DNA from 3 places in the Streptomyces sp. A18 genome. Region 3 is predicted to be linked to each of the others. Evidence: riboswitches for the same ligand, from Rfam matches in the RefSeq annotation. Region 3 holds a riboswitch; each other region holds the start of a gene.

What was found. A riboswitch is a leader RNA that binds a small molecule or an ion and turns the genes downstream of it on or off. The one in region 3 is predicted to bind cyclic di-AMP.
Region 1: it holds a riboswitch for cyclic di-AMP, as region 3 does, so the genes downstream of both, AC5P1C_RS02195 (M23 family metallopeptidase) here and AC5P1C_RS41895 (M23 family metallopeptidase) in region 3, are expected to answer to the same signal.
Region 2: it holds a riboswitch for cyclic di-AMP, as region 3 does, so the genes downstream of both, AC5P1C_RS33395 (C40 family peptidase) here and AC5P1C_RS41895 (M23 family metallopeptidase) in region 3, are expected to answer to the same signal.

What each region holds. Positions count from the first base shown of each region.
Region 1 covers NZ_JBWLKL010000001.1:481,606-488,109, reverse strand. Annotated here, with positions in the region: gene AC5P1C_RS02210 (DNA gyrase/topoisomerase IV subunit A) at 1-5, opposite strand, end outside; gene AC5P1C_RS02205 (M16 family metallopeptidase) at 225-1,583, shown strand; gene AC5P1C_RS02200 (M16 family metallopeptidase) at 1,580-2,965, shown strand; cyclic di-AMP (ydaO/yuaA leader) riboswitch at 3,267-3,430, shown strand; gene AC5P1C_RS02195 (M23 family metallopeptidase) at 3,443-4,246, shown strand; gene AC5P1C_RS02190 (GntR family transcriptional regulator) at 4,453-5,166, shown strand; gene AC5P1C_RS02185 (HPr family phosphocarrier protein) at 5,415-5,696, opposite strand; gene AC5P1C_RS02180 (bifunctional acetate--CoA ligase family protein/GNAT family N-acetyltransferase) at 5,911-6,504, shown strand, end outside.
Region 2 covers NZ_JBWLKL010000032.1:23,872-30,375, forward strand. Annotated here, with positions in the region: gene AC5P1C_RS33375 (ATP-binding protein) at 1-465, shown strand, start outside; gene AC5P1C_RS33380 (LysR family transcriptional regulator) at 454-1,383, opposite strand; gene AC5P1C_RS33385 (LysE family translocator) at 1,509-2,138, shown strand; gene AC5P1C_RS33390 (DUF6328 family protein) at 2,116-2,670, opposite strand; gene AC5P1C_RS33395 (C40 family peptidase) at 2,837-3,310, opposite strand; cyclic di-AMP (ydaO/yuaA leader) riboswitch at 3,314-3,477, opposite strand; gene AC5P1C_RS33400 (hypothetical protein) at 3,842-4,150, opposite strand; gene AC5P1C_RS33405 (ATP-dependent Clp protease proteolytic subunit) at 4,158-4,793, opposite strand; gene AC5P1C_RS33410 (amidase) at 5,036-6,504, shown strand, end outside.
Region 3 covers NZ_JBWLKL010000071.1:271-6,774, forward strand. Annotated here, with positions in the region: gene AC5P1C_RS41890 (PP2C family protein-serine/threonine phosphatase) at 1-1,163, shown strand, start outside; cyclic di-AMP (ydaO/yuaA leader) riboswitch at 1,385-1,531, shown strand; gene AC5P1C_RS41895 (M23 family metallopeptidase) at 1,543-2,631, shown strand; gene AC5P1C_RS41900 (aldo/keto reductase) at 2,811-3,755, shown strand; gene AC5P1C_RS41905 (PrsW family intramembrane metalloprotease) at 3,752-5,083, opposite strand; gene trmB (tRNA (guanosine(46)-N7)-methyltransferase TrmB) at 5,180-5,971, opposite strand; gene lhgO (L-2-hydroxyglutarate oxidase) at 6,196-6,504, opposite strand, start outside.

The DNA of each region.
Region 1 (6,504 bases), on a different contig from region 3:
GCCATCGCTGCTGCGGCTCCTTCACGGTGTCTGCCAGGGCATCAACGGGATCTGACGCCGACCATTGTGGACTGTCCCACTGACAACGCCGACCACGACCCGGACTTCGACCGCGACTACGCCGAGCGCGGAGCGGGAACTTCACCGGTTGTCAGCACGCTTGCATACAGTGGCACGACTGGCAGAATTTCCAGCTTTTCGCGATCGAAGGGACGTACATGCCCATGGGTCACACGGCCACAGCCGAGGCCGGCTCCGGCGGCCTGACAGCGACCGAGCATCGGCTGGCCAACGGCCTGCGCGTGGTGCTCTCCGAGGACCACCTGACCCCGGTCGCAGCGGTCTGCCTCTGGTACGACGTCGGTTCGCGCCATGAGGTCAAGGGCCGTACGGGCCTCGCGCACCTCTTCGAGCACCTGATGTTCCAGGGCTCGAAGCAGGTGCACGGAAACGGCCACTTCGAGCTGGTGCAGGGCGCGGGCGGTTCGCTCAACGGGACCACGAGCTTCGAGCGCACCAACTATTTCGAGACGATGCCCACACACCAGCTGGAGCTGGCCCTGTGGCTCGAGGCGGACCGGATGGGCTCCCTGCTCTCCGCGCTCGACGAAGAGTCCATGGAGAACCAGCGGGACGTCGTCAAGAACGAGCGCCGCCAGCGCTACGACAACGTTCCGTACGGCACGGCATTCGAGAAGCTGACGGCCCTCTCGTACCCCGAGGGTCACCCGTACCACCACACCCCGATCGGCTCCATGGCCGACCTGGACGCGGCGACGCTGGAGGACGCGCGGAACTTCTTCCGTACGTACTACGCGCCGAACAACGCCGTCCTGTCGGTCGTCGGCGACATCGACCCGCAGGAGACCCTCGCCTGGGTCGAGAAGTACTTCGGGTCCATCCCCTCGCACGACGGAAAGCAGCCGCCGCGCGACGGCTCGCTGCCCGACACGATCGGCAAGGAGCTGCGCGAGGTCGTCGAGGAAGAGGTCCCGGCCCGCGCCCTGATGGCCGCCTACCGCCTCCCGGAGGACGGCACGCGCGCGTGCGACGCCGCCGACATCGCGCTCACGGTCCTCGGCAGCGGTGAGTCGTCCCGGCTCTACAACCGCCTGGTGCGCCGCGACCGCACGGCGGTGGCGGCCGGGTTCGGCCTGCTGCGCCTCGCCGGAGCCCCCTCGCTCGGCTGGCTCGACGTGAAGACGTCCGGCGACGTCGAGGTCCCCGTCATCGAGGCCGCCGTCGACGAGGAGCTCGCCCGCTTCGCGGAAGAGGGTCCCACCGCCGAGGAGATGGAGCGCGCACAGGCGCAGCTGGAGCGCGAGTGGCTCGACCGGCTCGCCACGGTGTCGGGCCGCGCCGACGAACTGTGCCGGTACGCCGTCCTGTTCGGCGACCCGCAGCTCGCCCTCACCGCCGTCGGCCGCGTCCTGGACGTCACCGCGGAAGAGGTCAAGGCGGCCGCCGCGGCCCGCCTGCGCCCCGACAACCGCGCGGTGCTCGTGTACGAGCCCACCGAGGGAACAGCGGCCCCCGAAGGCGCCGAAGCCACCGACGAGGACGAAGAGGAGGCGGCGAAGTGAGCGAGGCCGCAACGATGCAGTTCCACCCGCAGCCCCAGGCAGGCACGGCACGGCCGTGGGCTTTCCCCGCGCCCGAGCGCGCCACCCTGGACAACGGCCTCACGGTGCTGCGCTGCCACCGCCCCGGCCAGCAGGTCGTCGCCGTGGAGGTCCACCTGGAGGCGCCGCTCGACGCCGAGCCCGCGGGCCTGGACGGCGTCGCCACGATCATGGCGAGGGCCTTCAACGAAGGCACGGACAAGCACTCCGCGGAGGACTTCGCCGCCGAACTCGACCGCTGTGGCGCCACGATGGACGCGCACGCCGACCACCCCGGCGTCCGCGTCTCCCTCGAAGTCCCGGTCTCCCGCCTCCCCAAGGCGCTGGGCCTGCTCTCCGACGCCCTGCGCGCCCCCGCCTTCGCGGACAGTGAGATCGAGCGCCTCGTACGCAACCGCCTGGACGAGATCCCGCACGAGGCCGCCAACCCGGCACGCCGCGCTGCCAAGGAGCTCTCCCGGCAGCTGTTCCCGGCCACCTCGCGCATGTCGCGCCCCCGCCAGGGCACCGAGGAGACGGTCACGGCCATCGACTCGGCCGCGGTGCGCACCTTCTACGAGAAGCACGTGCGTCCGGCCACGGCGACGGCCGTCGTCGTGGGCGACCTGACCGGCGTCGACCTGGACGCCGTCCTCGCCGACACCATCGGCGCCTGGACGGGTGGCACGGCCGAGCCGCGCCCCGTGCCCCCGATGACCGCCGACGACACCGGGCGTGTCGTCATCGTGGACCGCCCCGGCGCCGTCCAGACGCAGCTGCTCATCGGCCGCGTGGGACCGGACCGTCACGACCGCGTGTGGCCCGCTCAGGTGCTCGGCACGTACTGCCTGGGCGGCACCCTCACCTCGCGTCTGGACCGCGTCCTGCGTGAGGAAAAGGGCTACACCTATGGTGTGCGGGCGTTCGCCCAGGTCCTGCGCTCCGCTCCGGATGGCACGGGCGCCGCGATGCTCGCCATCAGCGGCTCCGTGGACACGGAGTCCACGGGCCCGGCGCTCGACGACCTGTGGAAGGTCCTGCGCACCCTCGCCGCCGAGGGCCTCACGGACGCCGAGCGTGATGTCGCCGTCCAGAACCTGGTGGGCGTCGCCCCGCTCAAGTACGAGATGGCGGCGTCCGTAGCGGCCACGCTCGCCGATCAGGTCGAGCAGCACCTGCCGGACGACTTCCAGGCGCAGCTGTACCGCCAGTTGGCCGCGACCGGCACCGTGGAGGCCACCGCAGCCGTGGTGAGCGCCTTCCCCGGGGACCGGCTCGTGACGGTGCTCGTCGGTGACGCCGCGCAGATCGAGGAGCCCGTCAGGGCGCTCGGCATCGGTGAAGTGAGTGTCGTCACGGGCTGAGTAGGAGCTGAGGCGACTGGAGACGGCTGGAGCTGAGAGGGCTGGAGCTGAGACCGCTGCGGGCCGAGTGACCGCTGAGAGTCGAGCGGCCGTCGCGAGCTGAGTGACAGTCAGGACATATCGGGACCCCGGTGGCTGGAAAAAGTCACCGGGGTCCTCATATGTCCGAATTGCTATGGAGGTTACGTGTCTGACCTGTGGCGTGCGCTACAAAAGCTCTGATCCGTTTGTCGTTTGAAAGATGCCCCGCTTAGCGTCTGGTCCGGCTGTTCGTCATGCAGTACGCCGCACCCGCGGCACCGGACAGTCATCGCCGAGTCCCCGTACGGCGCGAGCCAGGGGAGCCGGGGACCCACATGTCCCCTTGGGGTGAATCGGGAACCTTGCCGAGAGGTGAGGGACTCGTAGGAGACCTTCCTGCTCCGAACCCGTCAGCTAACCCGGTAGGCGAGAAGGAAGGAAAGGATCAGCCGCTTCATGGCGTTCACCCGTGCCACCGGGAAGCACCGTCGCCCGAGCCGCCTCACGCGTACGACCGCGAACGTGGCGGGCGTCGCAGCCCTCACCACCACCGGTGTCATCGGAGGCCTGGCCGCTCCGGCGCTCGCCGCCGACGAAGCACCGGCTCCGCAGCACACCGGCCTGACCCAGGCCGTCTCCGTGGGTGACTCGCTCGCCGAGAGCATCGACGCGCAGGCCACGGCCCAGCAGCAGGCCGCCGACGCCGCCGCGGCCGCCAAGAAGGCCGAAGAGGCCGCCAAGAAGAAGGCCGAAGAAGCCAAGCGCAAGGCCGAGGCCGAGGCGAAGGCCAAGGCCAAGAAGGAGCGCGAGGCCAAGGAGCGTGCCGCTCGCGAGGCCGAGCGCAAGCGCCTCAACAGCTACGTCTCCCCGATCTCCGGCTCGTCCATCTCCACGGGCTACCAGACCGGCGGCGCCATGTGGTCCTCCGGCAGCCACACCGGCGTCGACTTCCACGCGGCGTCCGGCACCACGGTCCACGCGGTCGGCTCCGGCACGGTCGTCGAGGCCGGCTGGGGCGGCGCCTACGGCAACAACGTGGTCATCAAGATGAACGACGGTACGTACACCCAGTACGGCCACATGTCGTCTCTCAGCGTCACCGTCGGCCAGGCGGTCACTCCGGGCCAGCAGATAGGCCTCTCCGGCTCCACCGGCAACTCCAGCGGCCCGCACCTCCACTTCGAGGCCCGCACCGGCGAGGATTACGGCACGGACATCGACCCCGTCTCGTACCTCCGCTCGCACGGCGTCAACGTCTGATCCCAGGCGTTTCGCGCGACGCGCACCCGATTCACCGAAAGCCCCGGCTCGTCGAGAGCCGGGGCTTTCGCCGTTCCCGCACCGCCTTTGGCCAAAAGTATCCATGGATTTCGGCCGACCGTCGGAAATTCAGTCGTTCTGCAATAGAGTCACTGAACAGGCGTCGATCGACCGCGTTTCGCGGGGATTAAGGCGGAGGTCAGGTCATGCGCATTCCCGCGCACTCGGTATGCACGGCCATCCGGGACGACATCGTCTCCGGTGTCTACGAGCGGGGTGGCCGGCTCACCGAGGAACTGCTCGCGCGCCGTTATGGAGTCTCCCGCGTCCCCGTGCGCGAGGCCCTGCGCACCCTGGAGGCCGAGGGCTTCGTCGTCACGCGCCGGCACGCGGGCGCGTGTGTCGCCGAGCCGACCGAGCAGGAGGCGGCCGACCTCCTGGAGGTCCGCATGCTCCTGGAGCCGCTGGGCGCGGCCCGCGCCGCGCAGCGCCGCACGGAGGCGCACCTGAAGGTCCTGCGCGGCCTCGTCAGGCTCGGCCAGGAGCGCTCCAGGCGCGGTCAGAGCGAGGATCTGCGCTCGCTGGGCGGCTGGTTCCACGAGACGCTCGCCCAGTCGTCCGGCAGTCAGGGGCTCACGGCGCTGCTCACCCAGCTCCGGCACAAGATCGCCTGGATGTACGTCGTCGAGGCCTCGGCCGCTCCCGCGGAGTCCTGGGCGGAGCACGCCGCGATCGTCGACGCGGTCGCTCGCGGGGACGCGGAGCGGGCGAGGTCGCTCACCGCGGCCCACACGGAGCGGGCGACGGCCGCGCACCGGCTGCGCTTCCCTCCGCAGGGCGGGCGGGGCGAGCGGGGGCGGGGCCGTGATCGTGTGAGGGATTCGCAACATCCCGTAAACACGGTGGGCCTCCGGCATTAACAGAGGCGCCGTATACAAAGAAGTGCTATTCGGTGGCTATTGGGCGGGGGGTTATTTCCGCTGCCCGAATTCAGTGTCCTGTGTCGCGTCCGATGTCGATTCCAAGTCGAGCCCTATGTCGAGCCCGATGTCGATATTCAGTGAACGGACACAGGAACGCCGAAGGGCCCGCCCCAATTTCGGGCGGGCCCTTCGGCGCATGAGTTCCAGTCTTCGACCAGACGGTCTCAGCCCGGTCTCAGGCGGTCTCAGACGGTCTCGGGGAGCTCCTCGAGGCCGTCCGCGACCAGCTTCGCCAGACGGTCGAGAGCGGCGTCCGCGCCCTCGGCGTCGGAGGCGAGCACGATCTCCTCGCCGCCCTGCGCGCCCAGGCCGAGCACCGCGAGCATGGAGGCGGCGTTCACGGGGTTGCCGTCAGCCTTGGCGATCGTCACGGGGACGCCGGCGGCGGTGGCCGCGCGGACGAAGATGGAGGCGGGTCGGGCGTGAAGGCCCTCGGCCCAGCCGACGTTGACGCGGCGCTCAGCCATGTGTTGCTGCCCTTCCAGGTGTCTCACACTTGTCTAGACCAGTGTCTCATGCCGTCATGGGTGCTCCGCCGGACGTCGGTCCGCACCCTGGTCGACGGTTGGTCCGTGCCCTTCGACCGTACGTCCTCGCGCCAGGGGGGTCTTACGTCCCGGCCCGTCGACGACTCCTAGCCTGCCCCGGCCAAGGCGCCCCCGCGACCCGTACCCTGGCCCCATGCAGACCCCGTCGGACCGGCACGCATACCCCTCCCACTGGGAAGCCGACGTCGTCCTGCGTGACGGAGGCACCGCCCGGATCAGGCCCATCACGGCTGAGGACGCCGACCGCCTGGTCAGCTTCTACGAGCAGGTCTCGGACGAGTCGAAGTACTACCGCTTCTTCGCGCCCTACCCCCGCCTGTCCGCCAAGGACGTGCACCGCTTCACCCACCACGACCAGGTGGACCGGGTGGGCCTCGCGGCCACCGTGGGCGGCGAGTTCATCGCCACCGTGCGGTTCGACCGCATCGACGAGCGCGGGATGTCGGCGAGCGCGCCCGCCGACGAGGCCGAGGTCGCCTTCCTCGTACAGGACGCCCACCAGGGCAGGGGCGTGGCGTCGACCCTCCTCGAACACATCGCCGCCGTCGCCAGGGAGCGCGGCATCCGCCGCTTCGCCGCCGAGGTCCTGCCCGCCAACACCAAGATGATCAAGGTGTTCACGGATGCGGGCTACCAGCAGAAGCGCAGCTTCGAGGACGGCGTCGTACGTCTCGAATTCGATCTGGAGCCGACCGACCGCTCGCTCGCCGTGCAGCGTGCTCGTGAG
Region 2 (6,504 bases), on a different contig from region 3:
GCAGACCTTCAGGAAGCATCCGTCACCCTGCCGAGCGATCCTGCCTCGGTCTCTGCGGCCCGGAAGTTCGTCTCGAACGTCCTTACCGAATGGGGCCTTTCGGGCGAGACCGAAGAGGCCGACACGGTCCGGCTCATCGTCTCCGAACTCGCGACGAACGCCGTCCAGCACACCCGGGGCCAGTCACCCACCTTCACGGTGGACGTCGAGCTCGACCGGGACGAGCAGCTGCGCATCGGCGTCACCGACAGCCACCCCCGCTACCCCAAGCGGCTGCCCGCCGCAGTCCAGCAGGACAACGGACGGGGCCTGGTGATCATCCGCTGGTTGACCATGGAGTGCGGCGGCAGGCTGTCGGTCACTCCTACTCCCCAGGGCGGCAAGACGGTCTGGATCGCGCTGCCGTGGACCGCGCCGGTCCGCGGCCTGAGAGAGGCTCCGTCGGCCTGGCCCTCACCCCGCTGAGAGCGCCGGGCCTGCCGAGCGTCCGAACGCGCCACGGAGCAGGGCCCGGAAGGTGTCCGCAGCGGGATGCTGCTTGTCCGTGCGGTGGACGACCGAGATCGTGCGGCGCAGATCCCCCGGCTCCAGTGGCCTGACCCCCACCGGGGTGGCCGCCGTCCGCGCCACCATCTCCGGTACGACGGCGACGCCGAGCCCGGCGCTGACCAGCGCGCACACCAGCGCGTAGCTCGGGGTCTCGACCAGGACGGAGGGCGCGGCCCCGGCCCGCACGAGCGCGGACTCCACGCCCTGCCGTGGCGGATGCGTCGGCGCCATGCTGATCAGCGGCTGACCGGCGAGCTCGGTCAGGGGCAGCCGCGACGAGGAGCTGCCGAGCGCGTGTCCGGGCGAGGTCACCAGGACCAGCTCCTCGACCAGGACGGGCTCCGCGGTCACGGACGCGGGCAGCGGCACCGGATCCTCCGGCTCGTACGTGTGCGTGAGGGCCAGGTCGACCTCGCCCGCCGCCACGGCCGCGACGCCGAGCGGCGGTTCATAGCCCCGTACCGTCAGATCGATGTCCGGATGGGCGCGGCGGAACGCGGTCAGCGCGGGCGGCACCAGATGGATCCCGGCGGTCGTGAAGGTCCCCACGCGCAGCCTGCCGCCGGACAGGCCCGCCAGCTGGGCCAGTTCGTGGCGGGCCTGCTCCATCTCGTCCAGGACCCGGCGCGCCCGCGCGAGGAGCAGCTCGCCCGCGCCCGTCAGCCGCGCCCCGCGATGGTGGCGGACCAGGAGCGCGGTGCCCGCCTCCCGTTCGAGCTTGGCCAGCTGCTGGGAGAGGGCGGGCACGGTGTAGCCGAGGCGCTCGGCCGCGCGGGTGATGGACCCGGCCTCGGAGACCGCCACCAGCGCGGCGAGCCGTGTCGGGTCGTACATGGTCTCTCCCGGTGCAGGAGCCGACGGGCGGGTCGTCCGACGGCATGGGGCTAAACGTCTGCTTAAGGCTGACCCAGGATATTCCACATACCTGCTGTAGGCAGAAGAACGGCAGGGTGGGGGCCATGGACGCAGAACTGGTCGCCTTCACCGGAGTCGCAGCGGGCATGGTCGCCATGCCGGGCGCCGACTTCGCCGTCGTGGTGCGCAACGCCCTCGCCTCCCGCCGCGCGGGGGTCGCCTGCGCGATCGGAGTCGCGGGCGGGCTCCTGGTGCACACGGCGCTCGCGGTGGCCGGGGTCGCGGCGGTCCTCGCGGCCGTTCCCACGCTGTTCCGGGCGCTGCAGATCCTGGGCGGCGGCTACGTGCTGTACCTCGGGTACCGCGCGTTGCGGTCGGCGGCGCGGCCGGTGGAGAGCTTCGGCGCGCCGGACGACGGGGAGCGGCCGGCCGCCGGGGGCAGCCTGCGCCAGGGCTTCCTCACCAACGCCCTCAACCCCAAGGCGCCCATCACCTTCCTCAGCGTGCTGCCACAGTTCGTGCCCGCGGGCACCCCGGCGATGCCCAGGACCCTGCTGCTCGCGTGCATCATCGTGGCGCTTGCCCTGGTGTGGTTCCCGGTCGTCGCGGTCCTGGTCGACCGGCTCGGACGCCGGCTGCGCGAGCCGCGTACGGCCCGTGCGATCGAGGGCGGCACAGGTGTCGCGCTCAGCGTCCTGGGCCTGGTGCTCCTCACCGAGGCCGTCCTGACCTGACGTCGTCCGACGCGTCGGTGTCCTGATCCCGGTCCTTGCCCGCGCCGCGCACCAGGACGGGAAGCAGGCCCCACAGGCCGGCGCACACCAGCGCCGTGCCCGCACTCGCGATGATCCCGGCGGTGCGGCTCACCGCCACGTCGACGACGAGCAGCACGGAACCGGCGAGCGCGAACACCAGGACCACCATGCCGATGCCGGCCAGCCGGGAGGACACCCGCACGATCCGCGGCTTGGAGTGCTGCCCGAACAGCGACCTGTGCACAGCGGCCGGCGCGGTGAACAGCGCGGCGGAGAGCACGGCCAGGAGCAGCGTGGTCACGTACGTGGCGCGCTGCACCGTATCGAGCGAGGGAAAGCGCTCGGTGAAGGCGAGCGTCAACAGGAACGCGAAGAGGATCTGCACCCCGGCCTGCGTGACGCGCAGCTCTTGGAGGATCTCGGAGAAATTGCGGTCGGCTCGTTCGAACGTGGTCTCGTTGCGGGCGTCGGAGTACTTGCCCGTGGAGTGGGAACCGTTGTTTTCGGACATGGCGCCCGAGTATCCGCGTCGACGTGCTCCACGCATGGCGGGCGCGCCGACCGCAGGGCCGGTCGAGCGGCGGCAGCAGCCGTACGGCCACCGCCACCGCCCTCCGACAGGTCTGTCCTCCGCGGTCAGTGATGGGCGGTCAGTGACGGCGGTCGGTGACGGGCGGTCAGCGCACCCGGCCGTACGAGACGTTCTTCGTCCAGATCTTCTCGAGGCGCACCACGGTGTTCGACTTGGGGGCGTGCCAGATGCGGCCCTTCCCGGCGTAGATGCCCACGTGGTAGATGTTCCGCCCGGAGCCGAAGAAGACCAGATCGCCGCGGGTGCGGTTCGACGCCGAGATGTGGCGGGTCTTGTTGTACTGCTGCGCGGCGGTGCGCGGGAGCTTCTTGCCCGCGCGCTTGAACGAGTAGAGCGTCAGACCCGAGCAGTCGAACCGGTTCGGCCCCGCCGCTCCGTAGCGGTACGGGGAGCCCTTCTTGGAAGCGGCGATCTTGAGCGCCTTCGTTCCGTGTGTCGCGGCCTCTGCTTCCGTCGTGAGCCCTGGGGCCACGAGCGTGCCGCCCACGAGGGCGAGCGTGAGGGCCGATGCGGAACCGGCCCTGGTGAGCAGCGACGGAACATGATTCAGCGCGGTCATGCGCAACCCTTCGTCAGCCGCCTGTGAAGGATGACCTGTCGGATTCGGGCTGACAAAGTTGCCCGGCCGCGGTGTGCGGCTTCACCCCAAGGGTCGGCGTCCGGACCTTCCGGACCGACCCGTCATGCCTGGGTCCTCCACTCCTGCCGATGCACCGATGTCGACCGGTCATCCGGGCGGCGGCAGGACTCGGCGTCCGCCCGGACCGCCCCGCCGCTGTGGCGGGGGCTTGTCGTCGGAAGGGATCTTGACCCGCCGAGGGCCCGAATTCCGAGCCGAAACGGCGTTTTATGAGGTTCCTCACGGCTGAACCGTTCGGGTGGACACGGTCGGATTCGGGGTCGGATCGAGGGACCCGACGATCGTTCGACCAGCACCGGAACGAGTAATTCCGGCCATCGCGTACACATCTGACGCAACTGAAGGCAGTCCAAAGAAGGAGGAATGTCTACGCCGAACGAGGTAGCCCGTTTGGTTCGTTTGAGATCCGCCCCGGACGGTGCGGAGTTGGGGAGCCGTGGTGATGGGCACTCAGGAAGCCGATGAGGGCGGCATGGTGACCCGTTCCGCGCGCCGCTCGCCGTCCAGCACACGCAGCGCACGGGCCAACGTCGGGGCGTGCACGGCGCTCTCGCCCCGCTGGTGCATGACCGCCAGCGCGTCCCGCAGGGCGGTCGCCTTGCCGACCAGGGCCTGGGCGGCACGCAGTCCGCCGTAGGTGTCCGAGGCGCGGGCCGGGTTGATCCGGCCCAGCAGATCGATCACTTCGAGGTACCGGTCGATCAACTCGCCCTCGGCGCGGGTGAGTGCGGGCAGCGGCGGAAGTTCGGGCGGCAGCATCGGCGGATCACCTCGCGTCCGGGGTGCGCGGGGACGACTTGCGGCTCGCGATGATCCCGTCCACCAGGCCGTATTCGACCGCCTCGGCGGCGGTGAGCATCTTGTCCCGCTCGATGTCGGCCGCGACGCGCTCGGGGCTCTGGCCCGTGTGTTGGGCGAGCAGCTTCTCCAGCTGCGCGCGCGTGCGCAGGAGTTCGTCGGCCTGGATCGCCAAGTCGGTCGCCTGGCCCTGGATCGGCTCGGCGACCGACGGCTGGTGGATCAGCACCCGGGCGCCGGGCAGCGCGAACCGCTTGCCGGGGGTGCCCGCCGCCAGCAGGACGGCGGCGGCCGACGCGGCCTGCCCCAGACAGGTCGTCTCGATGTCGCAGGAGACGAACTGGATCGTGTCGTAGATCGCGGTCATGGCGCTGAACGAGCCGCCGGGGGAGTTGATGTAGAGCGAGATGTCGCGGTCGGGCGCCAGGTATTCGAGGTGCATGAACTGCGCCATCACGTCGTTGGCCGAGGTGTCGTCGATCGGTGTGCCCAGGAAGACGATGCGCTCCTCGAGCAGCTTCGAGTACGGATCGAGGCTCCGCTGCCCCGTGCTGGTGCGCTCGGTGATCTCGGGCAGGACATAGCGGGCGAACGGTCGGTTCATGGCACGTCTCTCCTCGGTCGGGGGTCGGCTACTCCCCAAGGCTCCCTGTAAAAAATGTACAGGACGTACGGAACGTCGTCATGGTGAGCGTGCTCGGGTGATCCGCAGGAGTCAACCGATGCGCCGTGATTCAGCCGCCCGCTGAAAGCGGGGGCCACGGCGCCCGGGACCGGATGCCCGGCGCGGCGACGTGGGCATACTCCGCCTCGTCGCGATCTAGCCGCCCGAGCCGAAAGCGTCGTATGAGCCCTGAAGCCCACCGAGCCCACCGAGCCCACCAGGCCCACCGAACCGCCGGGCTCGTGCACCTCACCGCCCGCGAACTCGCCGCAAGGATCCGCAGCCGTGAGCTGTCCGCGCGCGAGGTCGTCCAGGCGCACCTGGACCGGATCGAGCAGGTCAACGGCGCGGTGAACGCCGTGGTGACCCTGGCGGCCGAGCGTGCCATGGACGAGGCGCGAGCCGCCGACGAACAGACCGTTCGCGGCGAGCCGTTGGGCTCGCTGCACGGGCTGCCCGTCGCCCACAAGGACACCCACGACACCCGCGGCATCCGCACCACCTACGGGACGCCGCTCCTCGCCGACAACGTCCCGGACCACGACGAGCTGATCGTCGAACGCATCCGTGGTGCCGGGGCGATCACCATCGGCAAGACCAACGTGCCCGAGTTCGCGGCTGGTTCGCACACCTTCAACCCTGTCTTCGGGGCCACCCGCAACCCGTACGACCTCGGGCGGTCGGCGGGCGGCAGCAGCGGGGGAGCGGCGGCAGCGCTCGCGTGCGGCATGCATCCCCTGGCCGACGGAAGCGACATGGGCGGTTCACTGCGCAACCCGGCGTCGTTCTGCAACGTGGTGGGTCTGCGCCCCTCGCCGGGCCGGGTGCCGAGCTGGCCGGACACCGCCCCCTGGGCAACGATGTCCGTGCAGGGGCCGATGGCGCGCACGGTCGCCGACGCGGCGCTGTTGTTGTCCGTCGTCGCCGGTCCCGACCCGCGCTCGCCGATCGCCCTGGAGACGCCGGGAAGCACCTTCGCCGGTCCGCTGGAACGGGACCTGACGGGCCTTCGGATCGCCTGGTCGCCGGACCTGGGGGGAGCGGTGCCGGTCGACCGCGAGGTCACCGATGTGCTCGCGCCCGCCGTGACGGTCTTCGCCGACCTGGGGTGCGCGGTCGAGGAGGCGTGCCCCGAACTGTCCGGCGCCGACGAGGTGTTCCGGACCTTCCGCGCCTGGCAGTTCCACCTGGCGCTCGGCGCGCTCCTGGAGACCGATCCGGACCGGATGAAGCCCAGCCTCGTCCGGAACGTACGGCAGGGACGCACGCTCACCGGCACCGATCTGGAACGGGCCACCGTGCTGCACGCCGAACTCTTCCACCGTGTGCGGGAGTTCTTCGAGCGGTACGACGCGCTGATCCTTCCGACCAGCCAAGTCACTCCCTTCCCCGTGGAGTTGGAGTACCCGGCCGAGGTCGACGGGGTGTCGATGAGTGACTATCTGGACTGGATGCGCTCGGCCTACCTGGTGTCCGCGACCGGCAGCCCGGCCCTGTCCGTGCCCGCCGGATTCACCCCGGGCGGACTGCCGGTCGGGCTGCAGATCGTCGGGCCGCACCGCGCCGACCTGCGGGTCCTGCAGATCGGCCACGCCTTCGAGCAGGCCACGCGGCACGGCGAGCGCAGGCCGGAGGCCCGCGTTACGCGTCC
Region 3 (6,504 bases):
GAGGAAGCGGCGGGGGTGGCCCCGAGGCTCCCGACGTCCGGCATGAGCGGGCGCTCGTGCGGGCCCTTCCCATGCTCCTGATCGTCGCCGGGGTGGTCTACGACCTCTCGACCCCGCCCGCGTTCACCGCCGCGCCCCTCTTCACCGCCGCCCCGCTCATCGCGGCCCCCTTCTACTCCTTGCTCAACACCTCCCTCATCGGCGCCTGCTCCTGCGCGGCCGTGCTCGCCCTGCACTTCAAGACCACCGTCGCCACCGACGTCGAAGCCGTCACCGAGCTGCTCACGGTGGCGACCGTCGCCGTGCTCGCCGTCGTCATCAACCGCGTCCAGCGCCGCAGCGACAAACAGCTCGCCTCCGCCCGCTCCATCTCCGAGGCCGCCCAGCGCGCCGTACTGCCGCAGCCGGATCCCCGGATCGGCGGGCTCGATGTCGCGGCGCGGTACGAGGCCGCGGACGCCGACGCCTTCATCGGGGGTGACCTGTACGCCGTGCAGGACACCCCGCACGGCGTGCGCGTCATCGTCGGCGACGTACGAGGCAAGGGCATGGGCGCGGTGGCGGCCGTGGCCGTCGTCATCGGGGCGTTCCGGGAGGCCGCCGAGCAGGAGGCCACGCTGGAGGCGGTGGCCCAGCGTCTTGAGCGTGCCCTCGCGCGTGAGGGCACCCGGCGTGACGGGCTCGACGCCTTCGAAGGGTTCACCACCGCCGTCCTCGCGGAGATCCCGCACGGCGACGGTCGCGTACGCCTCGTCAACCGCGGGCACCCGGGCCCGCTGCTCCTGCGCGGCGACGGACGGTTGTGCGCCCTGTCCGCCAAAGAGCCCGCGCTGCCGCTCGGGATGGGGGACCTGGGCGTGTGGCCGGACCGTGCGGACGAGACGGAGTTCCCGCCGGGGTCGATGCTGCTGCTCTACACCGACGGGCTCTCCGAGGCGCGTGACGGCCGCGGCGAGTTCTACGACCCGGCGGCCCGGCTCGGCGGCCGCAGCTTCCCCGGCCCCAACGGCCCGGACGCGCTCCTTGCCACGCTCACCGAAGAGGTGCGGCGCCACACCGGGGGCGGGACGACCGACGACATGGCGCTGCTCGCCGTGCGGCGGCCGCTCGCGACGGGCGACGCGGGGAACGGTGGGGGCGTCGATGTCACCGGCCGTGACTGAAGGACACCACTCCGCATAACAACTGACGTACTGTCAAGGAAGTGTGAAGCTCCGGTGTGTGAAGAAGTGGCGTCAACTCGCCCCGTTCCAGACCGGCGTGTCCCGTTAAGTACGGGCCAGAGGCGTTAACGATCAGCCGGAACGGCTTGGAATACGGCCCCGCTGTCTATTAACGTTCGATAACGCAGCGCGGTCGTCCCAGCCGTCACTCGAGTCGGCTCCGCGCGCACGCGCCTAATCCCGAAAGGGAGCCGGGGAACCACTAATTGGGGTGAATCGGGCATCCGTGCATTCGTGCCGGTTGTTCGTAGGAGACCTTCCTGCTCCGAACCCGTCAGCTAACCCGGTAGGCGAGAAGGAAGGAAAGGAGTGCGCCCCAGTGGCGTCCAATCGCCCTGCCCCCCAAGGCGCGTACGTACCGAAGGACAACGATTTCGGTGGGTACGAAGATGAGTCTTCCTGGGAGGAATGGAATCCCACCGAGGAGTCCATCCGTCCCGTCCGCGGCAGGCACCGCGTCCACAAGCGGGGCGGCGGCGGGCTCGCCCGCAGCTCCACCGTTCTCGGCGTAGGCGTCATCGCCGCCGTCGGCGCGGGCGGCATCGCCACCGCGCAGGGCGGCAAGCCCCCGGTGGCCATCGAGATGCCGGACCTGTCGGCCGTCACGGACTCGCTGCCGGAGGCCAAGTCGCTTCCGGGCGTGGGGTCCTTGATATCCGACGACTCCTCCGACGCCGGCTCCGCCGACAACGGAGTGACGGTCGCCGCCGCGCCGCTGAGCGCCGCCGGGGTCAGCACCACCGACGCCGAGCAGGGCACCACGGACGCGGGCGAGGCACTGCGGGCCCGCATCATGGAGCAGGCAGAGAACCAGCAGGACCAGGCGGACGACGCGGTCCAGAAGGCGGCCGAAGAAGCCGCCGTCAAGCAGGCCGCCGAACAGGCCGCCGCCAAGCAGACCGCGGCCGAGAAGAAGATCGCCGCCGAGAAGGCAGCCGCGAAGAAGAAGGCCGAGGCCAAGGCCAAGGCCAAGGCCGAGGCGGAGCGCCTGGCCAAGCTCGCGAAGAGCTACACCCTCCCCGTCGCCTCGTACACGCTCACCGGCACCTTCGGTCAGCCCGGCTCCATGTGGTCCTCCGGCTACCACACCGGCCTGGACTTCGCGGCGCCGACGGGCACGCCCATCAAGGCCGTCCACTCCGGCACCATCAAGGAGGCCGGCTGGGCGGGGGCGTACGGCTACCGCACGATCCTGGAGCTCGACGACGGCACCGAGGTGTGGTTCTGCCACCAGTCCTCGATGAACGTCAGCGCGGGCCAGAAGGTCACCACGGGCGAGACCATCGGCCGCGTCGGCGCGACCGGCAACGTCACCGGCGCCCACCTCCACATGGAGGTCCACCCGGGCGGCGATTCCACCGGGGTCGACCCGGCGGCGTGGCTGCGTGGCAAGGGCCAGTCGCTCTGAGGATCTGAGGGTCTTCAGACAGCCCCAGTAACCCCGGCGGTCCTGGCGACAACCCCCCGACGTCAGGGCTGCCGGTTCGGCGTGCCTGGTCGGCGTGTCTGGTCGGCGTGCTGTTCACGGACTGGAATCGCCGTCCCGTTGTACGGAATTCCGCGGTCCGCAAGGGCGTTGAGCCCCGTATGACTTCTCTCCGTACCCTTGGCTCGTCCGACCTCGAGGTCTTCCCGCTCGCACTCGGCGGCAACGTCTTCGGCTGGACGGCCGACGAGGCGCAGTCCTTCACCGTGCTCGACGCCTACACCGCCGCCGGCGGCAACTTCATCGACACCGCCGACGTCTACTCGGCCTGGGTGCCCGGCAACAAGGGCGGCGAGTCCGAGACGGTCATCGGCAACTGGCTCGCCGCGCGCGGCAACCGCTCCGACGTCGTGCTCGCCACCAAGGTCGGCTCCCACCCCGACCACAAGGGCCTGTCCGCGAACACCATCAAGTCCGGTGCCGAGGAGTCGCTGCGCCGTCTGCGCACCGACTACATCGACCTCTACTACACGCACTTCGACGACCCGGCCGTCCCGGTCGAGGAGATCATCGGCGCGCTCGACGAGCTGGTCACGTCCGGCAAGGTCCGCGCCATCGCCGCGTCGAACCTGACCGCCGAGCGGCTCCAGGAGTCCCTGGACTTCTCCGACCGCGAGGGCCTCGCGCGCTACTCGGTCCTCCAGCCGCACTACAACCTCGTCTCGCGCGACACGTACGAGGGCACGCTGGAGCAGGTCGCCTCGCGCTCGGGCCTGGCCGCCGTCCCGTACTACGCGCTCGCCTCCGGCTTCCTCACCGGAAAGTACCGCCCCGGCGCGCGGGTCGACAGCGCACGGGCGCAGGGCGCGGGCAAGCACCTGGAGACCGACCGCGGCCTGCGGGTGCTCGCCGCACTCGACGAGGTCGCCAAGGCGCGCGGCGCCGAGGCGGCGACCGTGGCCCTCGCGTGGCTCGCGGCGCAGCCGACGGTGGCGGCGCCGATCGCGTCGGCCCGTACGGTCGAGCAGCTGCCGGCGCTGCTCGCGGTGGGGGAGTTCGAGCTGACGGAGGCCGAGGTGTCGGCGCTGACCAAGGCTTCCGCCTAGCCGCGGTAGGGGTTGTACGCGGGGTAGGGCATCGCCGGTCGGGCGTACGGATATCCGTACGGCTGAGGCTGAGGCTGCTGGTATGGGTGGGGCTGCGGGTATCCGTACGGCAGGGGCACAGCCGCGACCACGGGAGCCGTCGCGCGTGCCGCGTACGCGAGTGCGGGCCGTGCCGCTTCGCGGCGCTCCCACAGCAAGTGCAGCAACTCCCGCTCCCGCAGGACGAAGTCGGCGCCCGCGCGGCCCTTGCGCCCGCGGTGCCGCAGGAGCGCGAGGGACGTCGCGTACGTCTCGTACTCCGCGACCGCGCGCGCCGCGGCCTTGCCCTGGGTGTACGAGGCGTAGTCGCGGGCCAGCGTACGGGCGCGCATCGTGCCGAGCGCGTACGGCTCGGGTGCGGTGAGCCAGCCCGCGAGCGCGTACGCGGGCAGTTCGGTCTGCACGATGCGCAGGCCGCGCTGTCTGAGCCAGATCACCAGCCAGGTGAGCAGGCCGAAGGAGGGCAGCATGAAGACCGCGTACACGGTGAAGAAGCCGTAGTCCCCGAAGCTCGCCGAGCCGTTCCACAGGGCGTGCAGGCCCATCGCCAGGAGGAGCCCGCCGATCGGGAGCAGCGCGCGGCGCCAGTGCTGCCGGTCGGTGCTGAGCGCGGCGATGCCGAAGCCGATGCCGGTGAGCACGGTGAAGAGGGGGTGCGCGAAGGGCGACATCACGACGCGTACGAAGAAGGTCGCGGCCGTCAGGGACGTGAACCCGGCGCCGCCGTTGAGCTGGTCGGTGCCGAAGGCGCTGCCGAGATAGAGGATGTTCTCGGTGAACGCGAACCCGGTGGCGGTCACTCCGGCGATCACCACGCCGTCGACGATGCCGGTGAACTCGCGTCTGCGGAAGAGGAAGACGAGCAGTACGGCCGCGGCTTTCGCGCTCTCCTCGACGATCGGCGCTATGACGGTGGCGCCGAGGGTGTCGGCGCTGGTGGGGTCGGCCGTGGCGGTGGCTATCCAGCGGGTCGCGAAGCTGTTGGCGACGATCGCTATGAGGGCGGCGGCGCAGGCTCCCCAGGCGAAGGCGAAGAGGAGGTTCCGCCAGGGGCCGGGCTGGACCCGCTGCAGCCAGCGGAAGGCGGCCACCAGGAGCGGCACGGGTAGTGTCGCGAGGCCGAGCCCGACCAGGAAGCCTTCGGTGCCGGTCTGCTCCCGGACCAGGGCCAGGATCACCAGGCCGGACAGGGCGAGCAGCGTGACCAGGGCAGCCGCGCGTATCGCCCGCCGCTGCCACCAGCGCGCGTGCCGCAGGCCGGCGGGCCCGGGATGCCCGGCAGGGGGCATCGGGTGCGGGTGCGGAGAACGGGTGGCCACTCGTTGACCCTAACGAGGGACGGGGGCGGGCCGCGACGGTGCCTCGGGCCGGTGGCTGGATGTGCCTCAGACTTCCTGGCCGGATGTGCGGCGGAAGAGCAGGTCGTGGACCATGTGTCCCTTGTCCAGGCCCTGGCCCTCGAAGCGGGTGAGGGGACGGAAGGACGGGCGGGGTGCGTACCCGCCGTCGGCCTGCGTGTTCTCGAAGGCGGGGTGCGCGGTGAGCACCTCGAGCATCTGCTCGGCGTACGGCTCCCAGTCGGTCGCGCAGTGCAGCACGGCGCCGGGCTTGAGGCGGGGCGCGGCGAGGTCCAGGAAGTCGGGCTGGATGATGCGGCGCTTGTGGTGGCGGGCCTTGGGCCAGGGGTCGGGGAAGTAGACGCGGAGGCCGTCGAGGGAGGCGGGCGGGAGCATTTCGCGGAGCAGGATGACGGCGTCGCCGTTCGCGACGCGGATGTTGGTGAGTTCGTTCCGCTCGGCGAGGCCGAGGAGATTTCCCTGGCCCGGGGTGTGCACGTCCACGGCCAGGATGCCGGTGTCCGGGTCGTCCGCTGCCATCTGGGCGGTGGCCTCGCCCATGCCGAAGCCGATCTCCAGTACGACGGGGTGGTCGGCGCCGAACAGCTCGGCGAGGTCGAGGGTGCGCTGCCCGTCGATGTCCAGGCCCCACTTGGGCCACAGCCGCTGGAGCGCGTCCGCTTGGCCTGCGGTGACGCGGCTCCTGCGGGGCTGGAAGCTGCGGATCCTCCGCTCGAAGTGTGACCCTGCGGGGTCGGGCGAGGGCCCGTCCGGGAAGCGGGGCTGGCCCTTCGGGCGGGGGGCTTGGGGGCGCTCGGGGGCGGCGTTCGACTCAGGCACAGTGGGGGCGATTTTAATCCCCAACCCCGCCCCTTCCCGAAAACCCGCTCTTGCGCGGGGGCCTCGGGCGCCGTCATCATCGGCTCCGCCGAGTTCGTCCTCAGACGCCGGACGGGCTGGAAATCCAGCCCGTCCGGCGTTTAAGGACATCTTTGGGGGGCCAGGGGCGGAGCCCCTTGGTTTCAGGAAGGGGTGGGACTGGGGGTCGCCCCGCAGGGACCGCCCTACAGAACCGCCAGCACCCGCCGGGCCACAGCCCTCCCGATGGGGAGAGAAGCCGTCGCCGCAGGCGAAGGCGCGTTCAGGACGTGCACCGCACGCTCGCCCTCCCGGATGAGGAAGTCATCCACCAGCGACCCGTCCCGCAGCACGGCCTGCGCCCGCACCCCCGCAGCCGCAGGCAGAAGATCATCCTCGGTCACCGCGGGCAGCAGCCTCCGCACCGCCGCCGTGAACGCCCCCTTGGAAAGGGAGCGCCGAAGCTCCCCCGCCCCATATCGCCAGTGCCGCCCGGCCATCCGCCAGGCCCCCGG